4 linked regions of the Halorhodospira halophila SL1 genome follow. The protein of the gene in region 1 binds, or shares a complex with, the protein of each later gene. Links are inferred from orthologs where the notes say so. Each region holds a gene or a part of one and is shown on either strand. Other genes may lie near its edges. The genes, in order: accD, accB, accC and HHAL_RS07300.

Evidence for each region.
Region 2: the proteins of accD (region 1) and accB are in contact, whole or in part, in a solved structure (PDB 8UXZ), measured with the Escherichia coli proteins. The link is inferred for Halorhodospira halophila SL1 from one-to-one orthologs.
Region 3: the proteins of accD (region 1) and accC are in contact, whole or in part, in a solved structure (PDB 8UXZ), measured with the Escherichia coli proteins. The link is inferred for Halorhodospira halophila SL1 from one-to-one orthologs.
Region 4: the proteins of accD (region 1) and HHAL_RS07300 are in contact, whole or in part, in a solved structure (PDB 8UXZ), measured with the Escherichia coli proteins. The link is inferred for Halorhodospira halophila SL1 from one-to-one orthologs.

Annotation. Positions count from the first base shown.
Region 1 is NC_008789.1:1,973,160-1,976,390, reverse strand. What follows is about bases 233-3,231. They hold accD (acetyl-CoA carboxylase, carboxyltransferase subunit beta), read left to right. Parts: upstream 233-1,226; coding sequence 1,227-2,237; downstream 2,238-3,231. Other genes in these bases: HHAL_RS09085 (bifunctional folylpolyglutamate synthase/dihydrofolate synthase), read left to right, coding at 2,234-3,231; trpA (tryptophan synthase subunit alpha), read left to right, coding at 409-1,230; trpB (tryptophan synthase subunit beta), read left to right, coding at 233-412. In the rest of the region: more of trpB, read left to right, coding at 1-232.
Region 2 is NC_008789.1:2,560,952-2,563,948, reverse strand. The notes cover bases 233-2,997. They hold accB (acetyl-CoA carboxylase biotin carboxyl carrier protein), read left to right. Parts: upstream 233-1,259; coding sequence 1,260-1,736; downstream 1,737-2,997. Other genes in these bases: accC (acetyl-CoA carboxylase biotin carboxylase subunit), read left to right, coding at 1,746-2,997; aroQ (type II 3-dehydroquinate dehydratase), read left to right, coding at 793-1,239; dsbD (protein-disulfide reductase DsbD), read left to right, coding at 233-602. In the rest of the region: more of dsbD, read left to right, coding at 1-232. UniProt on the Escherichia coli protein: This protein is a component of the acetyl coenzyme A carboxylase complex; first, biotin carboxylase catalyzes the carboxylation of the carrier protein and then the transcarboxylase transfers the carboxyl group to form malonyl-CoA.
Region 3 is NC_008789.1:2,559,800-2,562,969, reverse strand. What follows is about bases 1-2,938. They hold accC (acetyl-CoA carboxylase biotin carboxylase subunit), read left to right. Parts: upstream 1-766; coding sequence 767-2,110; downstream 2,111-2,938. Other genes in these bases: HHAL_RS11780 (sulfite exporter TauE/SafE family protein), read right to left, coding at 2,753-2,938; HHAL_RS11785 (YfaZ family outer membrane protein), read left to right, coding at 2,179-2,751; accB (acetyl-CoA carboxylase biotin carboxyl carrier protein), read left to right, coding at 281-757; aroQ (type II 3-dehydroquinate dehydratase), read left to right, coding at 1-260. Also shown: more of HHAL_RS11780, read right to left, coding at 2,939-3,170. UniProt on the Escherichia coli protein: This protein is a component of the acetyl coenzyme A carboxylase complex; first, biotin carboxylase catalyzes the carboxylation of the carrier protein and then the transcarboxylase transfers the carboxyl group to form malonyl-CoA.
Region 4 is NC_008789.1:1,554,689-1,557,891, reverse strand. What follows is about bases 168-3,138. They hold HHAL_RS07300 (acetyl-CoA carboxylase carboxyltransferase subunit alpha), read left to right. Parts: upstream 168-1,160; coding sequence 1,161-2,117; downstream 2,118-3,138. Other genes in these bases: tilS (tRNA lysidine(34) synthetase TilS), read left to right, coding at 2,123-3,138; HHAL_RS07305 (hypothetical protein), read left to right, coding at 672-1,055; HHAL_RS07310 (fumarylacetoacetate hydrolase family protein), read right to left, coding at 168-559. Outside these bases: more of HHAL_RS07310, read right to left, coding at 1-167; more of tilS, read left to right, coding at 3,139-3,203. UniProt on the Escherichia coli protein: Component of the acetyl coenzyme A carboxylase (ACC) complex. First, biotin carboxylase catalyzes the carboxylation of biotin on its carrier protein (BCCP) and then the CO(2) group is transferred by the carboxyltransferase to acetyl-CoA to form malonyl-CoA.

The sequences.
Region 1 (3,231 bases):
GGGCGAGGGCCTGGCCTCCGGCCGGCACGCCGCCCCGCTCAACGCCGGCCGCCCCGGTGTGCTCCACGGTGCGCGCAGTTACCTGATGGAGTCCGACGAGGGGCAGATCATCGGTACGCATTCGATCTCCGCCGGGCTCGATTACCCCGGCGTCGGCCCTGAGCACGCGTGGCTGAAGGATTCCGGGCGCGCCGAGTATGTGACGGTCACCGACGCCGAGGCCCTGGCCGCTTTCCACCGGCTCAGCCGCACCGAAGGCATCCTGCCGGCGCTGGAGACCTCCCACGCCGTCGCCCACGCGGAACGCCTGGCCGCGGAACTCGGCCCGGACGCTGCGCTGGTGGTCAATCTCTCCGGGCGGGGCGATAAGGACATCGCCACGGTCGCGGCGCAGGAGGGCATCGAGCTGTGAGCCGCATCGCTGAACGTTTCCGTGCCTGCCGTTCCGCCGGCCGGACGGCCTTGATTCCCTACATCACCGGTGGCGACCCGTCGCCCGATGACACCGTGCGCCTGATGCACGCCCTGGTGGCCGGCGGCGCCGACGTCATCGAGATTGGCGTGCCGTTCTCCGATCCGATGGCTGACGGTCCTGTGATCCAGGCGGCGTGTGCCCGGGCCCTGGCGGCCGGCACGACGCCGGCGCGGCTGTTCGAGGTGGTGCGCCGCTTCCGAGAGGAGGATCCGGACACGCCGGTGGTCTTCATGGGCTACGCCAATATCCTCGAGGCTGCCGGTTATCGCGCCTTCGTTCGCGATGCGGCGGCCGCCGGCGTCGACGGCCTGCTCACCGTTGACCTGCCGCCGGAGGAGGCCGGGGCGTTGGCCGATGAGGCCCGGGTCCAGGGTGTCGATCTGATCTACCTGGTGGCGCCCAATACGAGCGCCGAACGCGTGGAGCGGGTCTGTTCGGTGGCCGGCGGTTTTGTCTACGCGGTGGCCCTCAAGGGGGTGACCGGGTCGGCGGACCTGGACGCCGGGTTGGTCGGGCAGCAGGTCGCCGGCATCCGTCGGGTGACCGATCTACCGGTGGCCGTCGGATTCGGGGTGCGTGATCCGCAAAGTGCCGCGGCACTGGCGCCGTGTGCCGACGGCGTGATCGTCGGCAGCGCGTTGGTGCGTATGATTGGTGAGCACGGGGCGGCGGCGGATCTGCCCGAGCGTCTGCGCGATGCCGTCCTGGCCCTGCGCCGGGCGATGGACGACACGACGACGGGGGGTGACTCGTGAGCTGGTTTCAGAAACTCATGCCGCGGCGGATCCGGACCGACGCCGGTCCGCGCAGTCGCAGTGTTCCAGAGGGCCTGTGGACCAAGTGCGAGTCCTGCCAGGGGATCCTCTATCGCCCGGATCTGGAGCGCAATCTCGAGGTCTGCCCGAAGTGCGGTGCGCACATGCGGATCTCGGCCCGGCAGCGCCTGCGGCTGTTTCTGGACGAGTCCTGCGAGGCGGTTGAGATCGGTGCAGAACTGCAGCCGTCGGATTTCCTGCGTTTTCGTGACAGCAAGCGCTATCGGGATCGTCTGAACCAGGCGCAGAAGGCCACCGGCGAGAACGACGCCCTGGTGGCGATGCGTGGTGCCGTGCATCAGCGGCCGGTGGTGGTCTGCGCCTTCGAGTTCGGCTTCATGGGCGGGTCCATGGGCACCATCGTCGGTGAACGCTTCTGCCGCGCCGCCGAAGAGGCGCGGGCCAACGACATCCCGCTGGTCTGTTTCTCGGCCTCGGGTGGTGCCCGCATGCAGGAGGCGCTGTTCTCGTTGATGCAGATGGCCAAGACCTCGGCGGCCATCTCGCGACTCAACGAGGCGCGCGTACCGTACATCTCGGTACTGACCGATCCGACCATGGGTGGTGTCTCGGCCAGTCTGGCGACCCTGGGGGACGTCATCATCGCCGAGCCCGGTGCATTGATCGGCTTTGCTGGACCGCGGGTGATCGAGCAGACCGTGCGTGAGACGCTGCCGGAAGGCTTCCAGCGGGCCGAGTTCCTTCTCGACCACGGAGCCATCGACATGATTGTTGATCGGCGCGATATGCGTGACGAGATCGCCTCGCTGATGGGCAAGCTCGGCGGAGATGTCTCGGTGGCGCCGGCCCCCGCCCCCGCGGCAACCGTCGACCCTGAGCCGGAGAGCGCAGAGCCCGAGGCGCCGGCCGAGGAGGCCGGGCCCGCTGGGGCGGCGGGGGATCAGGCTGGTGAGAGCCAGGACGAGGGCGACCCCCGCAACGCATGAACGGTGCCCGCAGGCCGCAGCCGGCCGCTCCGCCAGATCTTGAGGGTTGGCTGGCCCGACTGGAAGCGGCTCACCCGACGGCCATCGACCTCGGTCTGGAGCGCGTGGCCGCCGTGGGCCTGCGCCTTGGTGTCCTCGCCCCGGCGGCGCGGGTGGTTACGGTCGGTGGGACCAACGGCAAGGGGAGTGTGGCGCGGACCCTGGAGGCGCTGCTGCGCGGTCTCGGGGTGAGCACAGCCCTCTACACCTCGCCCCATTTCCAGCGCTTTAACGAGCGGATGCGCCTCGACGGGGTCGAGGTGGCCGATGCCCCATTGGTCAAGGCGCTGGGCCGGGTCGAGGAGGCCCGGGGCGACGCTGACGTCAGTCTGACCTATTTCGAGCATACGACCCTGGCCGCCTTCGATCTCTTTGCGCGCAGCGGTGCTCGGGTCTGGATCCTGGAGGTGGGGCTGGGCGGGCGGCTGGACGCTGTGAACGCCATCGACGCGGATGTGGCGGTGGTCACCCGGATTGCCCGCGACCACGCCGAATTCCTCGGCGACGACCTGCAGGCGATTGCCGCCGAGAAGGCCGGCATCTTCCGCAAGGGGCGACCGGCGGTGATCGGTCAGCAGGACGCCCCGGCGGCGCTGCGTCAGTCGGCGCTGGAGGTCGGCGCCGAGGTCGCGCAGGCCGGGGTGGAGTGGACGTTCTCCGCCGAGGCCGACGGGCGCTGGTGGTGGCGCTGTGGCGAGTACCACTGGGGGGGGCTGCCGGCCTCGGGGATCCCGGGGTGCGCTGCGCGCGGCAACGTGGCTACCGCCTTGGCCGCCCTCGTTCAGCTGCCGGAGGCGGTTGGCGTGGACGCGGCGGCCGTCGCCAGGCTCCTGGATGGGGTGCGGGTGCCCGGGCGTCTGGAGCGGATCGAGGCCGGGTCACTGGAGTGGCTGTTGGATGTCGCGCATAATGCCGATGGTGCGGAGGAGCTCGCCCGGGTGCTGGATGACCGAAC
Region 2 (2,997 bases), 590 kb from region 1 along the record:
CTGGTTGGGCGGTGTTGCTGCTGGCGGCTGCGGTGTGGCTGGCCTGGCGGCTGCTGCGCAGTCGCGGCACCGGTGGTTCGGTGCCGGCCCGGGGCGCCGGGGCCACGCTGGCGGCCGTGCTGGCGGTAGCCGGTGCTGCCCAGGTCCTCGGGGCGGTCACCGGTGCCGGTGACCCGCTGCGCCCCTGGGTGGGGATCACCGGCGACCCATACGCCCAGGCCCGCGCCCAGGTGCTCGAGGAGTGGCGGCACGTCGAGACCCTCGATGAGCTTGAGGAGCTGCTTGACGAGGCCCGCGAGGCGGGGCGCCCGGTGGTGATCGACTTCTCGGCCGAGTGGTGCGTCTACTGTGTCCAGCTTGAGGAGCGTACGCTTCCGGATGACCGGGTCCAGGCGGCCCTTGAAGGCGCCGAGAAGGTACGCATCGACGTCACCGACATGACCGATGCTGATCGGGAACTGATGGAGGCCTACGGCGTCTATCTGCCTCCCGCGATCCTGTTCTACAACGGCGAGGGCGAGGAGCAATCGGAGTACCGGGTGGCCGGCTTCAAGGACGCCGAGGCGTTTGCCGAGCGCACGCGCGAGGCCTTCGGTGGGTGACCGGGGGGTCTGGGACGTTGCGGTCCACGCCGGCCGGGGTAGCCGGCCGGCGTGGACGGTGGGCGTGGACAATCGGTCGCAGGCATCCCCGGCGAAACGGCCGGGATTGTGTCGGGATCACCGTAAAACTAGACAATCTTCCGGCGCTCAGTCAGAATCGCGGGCGGTGCGAGTCGGGTGAGCGCGTGTCATGCCCAAGCTGTTGTTACTCCACGGGCCCAATCTGAATCGACTGGGGACCCGCGAGCCGGAGCGCTACGGACGGCTGACGCTTCAGGACATCGAAACCCGCTTGCGGTCCATCTGCGACGCGGCCGGCGTGCAGTTGTGCAGCGCCCAGTCCAATCATGAGGGCGAGCTCATCGATCGGATCCACGCCGCGGCGGATGAAGGCGTCGAGTTCATCGTCATCAATCCCGCGGCCCTGACGCACACCAGTGTCGGTCTGCGCGACGCGCTGCTTGCCGTTGCGCTGCCGTTCATCGAGGTGCACTTGAGCAACGTCCACGCCCGCGAGGCGTTCCGGCAACACTCTTATCTGTCCGACATCGCCGAGGGGGTGATCACCGGCCTCGGCGCGGACGGCTATGACTTCGCGGCCCGTGCAGCCATCCGGCGCATGGGCGGTCAGGCCTGAACACAGGGTTTCGTCGATCTATGGATATTCGCAAGATCAAACGTCTTATCGAGCTGCTCGACGAGTCCGGCGTCCACGAGATTGAGATCGCCGAGGGCGAAGAGTCGGTCCGGATCACGCGCAATGCGCCCAACCCGCCACCGCAGCCGCAGCCGACCTACGCCGCTCCGGCGCCGGCCGCGGCTCCGCCGGCGGCTGCAGCCGGGGCGCCGGCCGCCGGCGCGGCCGACCCCGAGGAAGCCGGTGAGGACGAGCCGGAGGGCGAGCCGATCCGTTCGCCGATGGTTGGGACCTTCTACCGGGCCCCGTCGCCGACGGCCAAGCCGTTCGTCGAGGAGGGGCAGCGGATCAAGGCCGGTGATACGTTGTGCATCGTCGAAGCGATGAAGATGCTCAACCAGATCGAGGCCGACCGCGACGGGGTCATCACCGCCGTTCTGGTCGAGAATGGTCAGCCCGTCGAGTACGACCAGCCGCTGTTCCTGATCTCCGACTGAGTGAGCACCATGCAGAAGATCCTCATCGCCAACCGCGGCGAGATCGCGCTGCGCATCCTGCGCGCCTGTCGTGAGCTGGGTATCCGCAGTGTCGCCGTCCACTCCGCGGCCGATCGCGAGCTCAAGCACGTGCGTCTGGCCGACGAGTCGGTCTGCATCGGGCCGAACAACGTCCGCGACAGCTACCTCAACATCCCGGCGATCATCGCCGCCGCCGAGGTCACCGATTCCACTGCTATCCACCCCGGCTACGGCTTCCTCTCCGAGAACGCCGATTTCGCCGAGCGGGTCGAGCAGTCGGGCTTCGTGTTCATCGGACCGCGGGCGGAGAGCATCCGCACCATGGGCGACAAGGTCTCGGCGATCCGCGCCATGAAGGAGGCTGGCGTGCCGTGCGTGCCCGGCTCCAATGGCCCGGTCCCTGACGACGATCCCGATGAGACGCTGCGCATCGCCTCCGAGATCGGCTATCCGATCATGATCAAGGCAGCCTCGGGCGGCGGCGGCCGGGGCATGCGCGTGGTGCGCAGCGAGGCGGCGCTGCTCAATGCCGTGTCGTTGACCCGCGGCGAGGCCGAGAACGCCTTCGGCGACGGTACCGTCTACATGGAGAAGTACCTGGAGAAGCCGCGCCATATCGAGGTGCAGGTGCTCGCCGACCACCACGGCAACGCCATCCACCTCGGTGAGCGCGACTGCTCCATGCAGCGGCGGCATCAGAAGGTGGTCGAGGAGGCCCCGGCCCCGGGGATCACCGAGGCGCAGCGGCGCGACATCGGGGAACGCTGCGCCGAGGCGTGCCGGCAGATGGGCTATCGCGGCGCGGGCACCTTCGAGTTCCTGTACGAGAACGGCGAGTTCTACTTCATCGAGATGAACACCCGCATCCAGGTCGAGCACCCGGTCACCGAGATGGTCACCGGCTGCGATCTGGTTGCCGAGCAGATCCGCATCGCCTCGGGCGAGCCGCTGAGCTGGCGCCAGGAAGACATCCAGGTGCGGGGCCACGCGGTGGAGTGTCGGATCAACGCCGAGGATCCGAAGACGCTGATGCCCTGCCCGGGCACCATCGATCACTTCCACGCCCCGGGCGGCCCCGGGGTGCGGGTCGATTCCCACGTCTACACCGGCTACGCGGTGCCGCCGTATTTCGACTCCATGATCGGTAAGCTGATCACCCACGGTCCGAGCCGTGACAGCGCCCTGGCGCGGATGCGCACGGCGCTCTCCGAGATCGTGGTCAGCGGTATCGGTACCAATA
Region 3 (3,170 bases), 590 kb from region 1 along the record:
CCGCGGCGGATGAAGGCGTCGAGTTCATCGTCATCAATCCCGCGGCCCTGACGCACACCAGTGTCGGTCTGCGCGACGCGCTGCTTGCCGTTGCGCTGCCGTTCATCGAGGTGCACTTGAGCAACGTCCACGCCCGCGAGGCGTTCCGGCAACACTCTTATCTGTCCGACATCGCCGAGGGGGTGATCACCGGCCTCGGCGCGGACGGCTATGACTTCGCGGCCCGTGCAGCCATCCGGCGCATGGGCGGTCAGGCCTGAACACAGGGTTTCGTCGATCTATGGATATTCGCAAGATCAAACGTCTTATCGAGCTGCTCGACGAGTCCGGCGTCCACGAGATTGAGATCGCCGAGGGCGAAGAGTCGGTCCGGATCACGCGCAATGCGCCCAACCCGCCACCGCAGCCGCAGCCGACCTACGCCGCTCCGGCGCCGGCCGCGGCTCCGCCGGCGGCTGCAGCCGGGGCGCCGGCCGCCGGCGCGGCCGACCCCGAGGAAGCCGGTGAGGACGAGCCGGAGGGCGAGCCGATCCGTTCGCCGATGGTTGGGACCTTCTACCGGGCCCCGTCGCCGACGGCCAAGCCGTTCGTCGAGGAGGGGCAGCGGATCAAGGCCGGTGATACGTTGTGCATCGTCGAAGCGATGAAGATGCTCAACCAGATCGAGGCCGACCGCGACGGGGTCATCACCGCCGTTCTGGTCGAGAATGGTCAGCCCGTCGAGTACGACCAGCCGCTGTTCCTGATCTCCGACTGAGTGAGCACCATGCAGAAGATCCTCATCGCCAACCGCGGCGAGATCGCGCTGCGCATCCTGCGCGCCTGTCGTGAGCTGGGTATCCGCAGTGTCGCCGTCCACTCCGCGGCCGATCGCGAGCTCAAGCACGTGCGTCTGGCCGACGAGTCGGTCTGCATCGGGCCGAACAACGTCCGCGACAGCTACCTCAACATCCCGGCGATCATCGCCGCCGCCGAGGTCACCGATTCCACTGCTATCCACCCCGGCTACGGCTTCCTCTCCGAGAACGCCGATTTCGCCGAGCGGGTCGAGCAGTCGGGCTTCGTGTTCATCGGACCGCGGGCGGAGAGCATCCGCACCATGGGCGACAAGGTCTCGGCGATCCGCGCCATGAAGGAGGCTGGCGTGCCGTGCGTGCCCGGCTCCAATGGCCCGGTCCCTGACGACGATCCCGATGAGACGCTGCGCATCGCCTCCGAGATCGGCTATCCGATCATGATCAAGGCAGCCTCGGGCGGCGGCGGCCGGGGCATGCGCGTGGTGCGCAGCGAGGCGGCGCTGCTCAATGCCGTGTCGTTGACCCGCGGCGAGGCCGAGAACGCCTTCGGCGACGGTACCGTCTACATGGAGAAGTACCTGGAGAAGCCGCGCCATATCGAGGTGCAGGTGCTCGCCGACCACCACGGCAACGCCATCCACCTCGGTGAGCGCGACTGCTCCATGCAGCGGCGGCATCAGAAGGTGGTCGAGGAGGCCCCGGCCCCGGGGATCACCGAGGCGCAGCGGCGCGACATCGGGGAACGCTGCGCCGAGGCGTGCCGGCAGATGGGCTATCGCGGCGCGGGCACCTTCGAGTTCCTGTACGAGAACGGCGAGTTCTACTTCATCGAGATGAACACCCGCATCCAGGTCGAGCACCCGGTCACCGAGATGGTCACCGGCTGCGATCTGGTTGCCGAGCAGATCCGCATCGCCTCGGGCGAGCCGCTGAGCTGGCGCCAGGAAGACATCCAGGTGCGGGGCCACGCGGTGGAGTGTCGGATCAACGCCGAGGATCCGAAGACGCTGATGCCCTGCCCGGGCACCATCGATCACTTCCACGCCCCGGGCGGCCCCGGGGTGCGGGTCGATTCCCACGTCTACACCGGCTACGCGGTGCCGCCGTATTTCGACTCCATGATCGGTAAGCTGATCACCCACGGTCCGAGCCGTGACAGCGCCCTGGCGCGGATGCGCACGGCGCTCTCCGAGATCGTGGTCAGCGGTATCGGTACCAATATCTCGCTGCAGCAGGAGATCATCGGGGATGCCGCGTTCCGCGCCGGCGGGACCGACATCCACTATCTGGAGAAGAAGCTCGCCCTCGATTGAGGCTTGCACCACGGTGCGGCGACGCCCTGTAATGGGGGCAGGCGGGCAAACCCGGTGGGGAGACGAGCATGATCAAGCGGATCGCGGCGGTGGCGGCCCTGGCCATGTGGGCGACAGCCCCGATGGCGCGGGAGCTGGACGTCAATCTTCACGACGACGCCGCCGAGGTGGGCCTTTATTTCCCCCCCACCGAGGATATGTACGTCGAGGATGCGGATCTGGGCGGGAGCCTCTTCTTCAATGACGACGGCGACGTCGCCCTCAGCGGCATCGTCCACGTCACCGGGCCGCCGGCCGAGGGGTTCAGCCCGCTGCAGTTCGGCGCCGGCGCCAAGGGGTATCTGATCTACGCCGACGAGCCCGAGCGCACCGTTGGCGCCCTGGCGCTGGGTGGCTCCGCGCGCATCAGCATTCCCGCCCAGGTGCCCCAGGCGCTGGTCTTCCGCGGTCATGTGGCGCCGAACATCACCGCCTTCGGGCGTGCCAAGCGGGTCTTCGAGGGCAACATCCGCTACGAACTCGACTTCACCCCGCGGGCCAGCGCCTACCTCGGGTTCCGCTACCTGCGCCTGCGCATGTCCGGGGGTAGCAATCAGACCCTGGACAACAACCTCCACCTCGGGGTGCGGGTGCGGTTCTAGGTCAGCTGAGCAGCAGCCGCAGGGCCACGACCAGCAGCACTGCGGCGAACAGCCGGCGCAGCTGCCGGGCGGGGACGCGGTGGGCCAGGCGCGCGGCCAGCGAAGAGGCCAGCAGGCTGGCGGCGACGACCCCGGCGAACGCCGGCCAGTAAATGTAGCCGGTGGCACCCGACGGCAGCTGCGGGTGCCCCCACCCCACCATCAAGTATCCCAGCGCACCGGTCAGGCCCAGCGGTAGCGCAGTGGCCGAAGACGTCCCCACAGCCCGGTGCATGGCTACGCCGCGCCAGACCAGGTAGGGGACCGTCACCGTGCCGCCGCTGACCCCCACCATGGCCGACAGCGTCCCGATGCCGCCGCCGACGCCGGCCAGGACGCCGGTGCCTCCGCCGCCGCCGCGCCGCGGCGGCTGCCAGCCG
Region 4 (3,203 bases), 420 kb from region 1 along the record:
TCCAGGGCCCCATCGGGCAGCTGCCGTCCACCGATTTGCCGAGGAAGAACTGCTTGTGTCGGAACTGCAGGTCCCGCGCGGAGAGGTCGTTGACGACGGTGTAGCCGAAGACGTGCTGAAGGGCGTCCTGTTCGCGGATGTGTCGTCCGCCCCGGCCTATGACGACCGCGAGCTCCACCTCCCAGTCCAGCTCGCTGGTGACGGACGGGTCGAGGATGAAATCGTCGTAGGGACCGGCGACACTGGTTGTTGCCTTGGTGAAGACCACCGGGGCTTCGGGCAGGGCGAGCTCATCGCCCTTGGCCTGCTGGGATTCCCGGGCGTGGTCGGCGTAGTTCAGCCCGAGGCAGATCACATTGCGCGGTGGGTGTGGCAGAGGCGCGAGGAAGGTCAGGGCCTCGGCGGTGACCCGTGGCCAGTCGTAGCCGGCTTCGGGGACGGTGCCGGCGCATAGGTGTTCACCCAGATCCCCGGGAGTGGGGGATACCGCCCAGCGGTCGCCCTGCTCGTGAACGGCGATCCGGGAAACGCCTTGATGACGGACGGTGGTGATGCGCATGGTGCCGTTTCCGCGTGTGGGGTTGCGATCGGGCCTGCCAATCGCCATTGTCCCGCAAATGGCGCCGTGCGTCGACGGTGGTGCACTCGGGGCCATCGGAGGAGGGGTGTAGATGCACGATCACGCTGGCGATGGCCCCCTGGAACGGCGGGTGCTTGAGGCCATTCGGCGAGTGGCTGCAGTCTTCGCCGATCCGCTCCTGGCGCCGCTGGATGCTGGCGCCGATGGTGTGGCCGAGCGCCCGCCTGCGGAAGGTGACGAGCAGCCCGAATATGTGCTGGCGTTGACCAGCACCGCCGGATGCCGGGTCGAGGTGCGCATTCCGGAGGCGGATCTGCTGGCGCTGGAGGGAGATGGCGTTGCCCATTCGGTCTATCAGACCCTGGTGCGTGAGTGCGGCGCCCACCTGGCCGAGCGCGAGACGCTGATCGTCACCACTCGCGGGCGTCCGGGTCCGGGCCAGTTGTTCCGTGTTTATCGACAGCGGCTCGGGTAGGCCAACCCGCCGTCCCCACAGGGGTTTCGCTTCTGGTAAGGTACGGCCAGCACGCAGGCTGCCTGCGGTATTCGCCCGCCCATCCGAGAGGTCAACGGGGAGCTCATGACCAAGAACTTTCTGGATTTTGAGCAGCCGATCGCCGAACTTGAGGCCAAGATCGAAGAGCTGCGCAACGTCGGCCAGGATTCCGAGGTCAACATCAACGAGGAGATCCAGCGCCTCGAGGCCAAGAGCCGCTCGCTGACGGAGAAGATCTTCTCCTCGCTGAGCGCCTGGCAGATCGTGCAGCTGGCCCGTCACCCCGAGCGCCCCTACCTCTTCGACTACATCGAGCGCATCTTCACCGATTTCCAGGAGTTGCACGGGGATCGGGCCTACGCGGACGATGCCGCGATCGCCGGCGGCGTGGCCCGTTTCGACGGGCGGCCGGTGATGGTTATCGGGCAACAGAAGGGGCGGGATACCAAGGAGAAGGTGCGCCGCAACTTCGGTATGCCCCGTCCCGAGGGGTACCGCAAGGCGCTGCGGCTGATGCGCATGGCCGAGCGCTTCGGGCTGCCGATCTTCACCTTCATCGATACGCCGGGCGCCTATCCCGGGGTCGGGGCCGAGGAGCGCGGACAGAGCGAAGCTATCGCCCGCAATCTTGCCGAGATGGCCCAACTGCGCGTGCCGGTGATCTGCACGGTGGTGGGTGAGGGCGGATCGGGCGGGGCGCTGGCAATCAGTGTCGGCAACCGGCTGCTGATGCTGCGCTACTCGGTCTATTCGGTGATCTCGCCCGAGGGGTGCGCCTCAATCCTGTGGAAGAGTTCGGAGCGGGCCGCCGATGCCGCCGAGGCGATGCAGATGGCGGCCGAACGGCTCCACGACCTGGGCATCGTCGATCGCGTCATCCCCGAGCCGCTGGGCGGTGCCCACCGCGATTACGAAGCCATGGCCGAGACGCTGCGCGAGGCGCTCCGCGAGGAGTGGGCGCGGGTCGGCCAGATGAGCCCGGATGAACTGGTGGCGGACCGCCACCAGCGCCTTGCCGCGATCGGCCAGCCCCAGGGGTAACGGCCGTGCTGGACCGCCGGGTGCTGGTGGCTCGATTGCTGGGCCTGGCGCCCGCGGCCGCGGCTTACCGCGTCGCGTTCAGCGGCGGGCGGGACTCCACCGCTTTGCTGCATGCCCTTGCCGAGGTTCGCGACCGGCTTCCGGCCCCCTTAGCCGCTGTCCACATCGATCACGGTCTGCATCCCGAATCGGCCCGCTGGGCCGAGGCGTGTGAGAGCGTCTGCGAGCGCCTCGGGGTGGGGCTGGAGTGTCGCCGCGTGGTGGTTCCGCCGTCGGCCGGTCAGGGGCTGGAGGCTGCGGCCCGCGAGGCTCGCTATCGAGCCTTCGGCGAGCTCTTGGCCGCGGGGGACTGCCTGGTTCTGGCCCACCACGCTGATGATCAGGCGGAGACCTTTCTGCTCCGGGCGCTGCGCGGTGGGGGGTTGCACGGTCTCTGTGCCATGCCGGCCTGGCGGCCGCTGGGACGGGGCCGGCTGGTGCGTCCCCTGCTGGAGGTGCCGCGCACGGCGCTGACCGCCTACCTGCAGTCCCGGTCCCTGGACTGGATCGAGGATCCGGCCAACCGAGATCCCGCCCATGACCGGGTCTATCTGCGCGAGCGGGTGCTGCCGGTGCTCGCTGCACGTTGGCCGGATGCCACCGGACACCTGCAGTCGGCAGTGGCCTCGTTGCAAGCGGATCAGGCCCTGCTGGGCGGGTATCTGGACCGTGATCTGGCGACGGCGCGTGCCGCCGATGGCCGCCCCGCGGTGGCGGAGCTGCGGCGCCTCATGCCGTATCAGCGTCAGGCGGTGGTACGGCACTGGTTGGTCTGCTCTGGCTATCGCCCGCCACCGGGGCGCCGCTTGGCCGCCGGCGTGCAGGCGCTGATCGAGTCGGGCCCGGATGCCCAGCCGGAGTTGCGGTGGACGGATGGGTGCATCCGGCGCTATCGGGGGCGGCTCTACCTGTTGGCTGCCGTCCCGCCGCCTGCAGATCCCGAGCCGCGCCCGCAGGCCTGGGCCGGGCAGGGGCGGCTGATCCTCGCCGGCGGGGCGTTGTCCGCGCAGTGGAGCCCGGCGGGGATCGATCCCGAGCGGCTGGCGC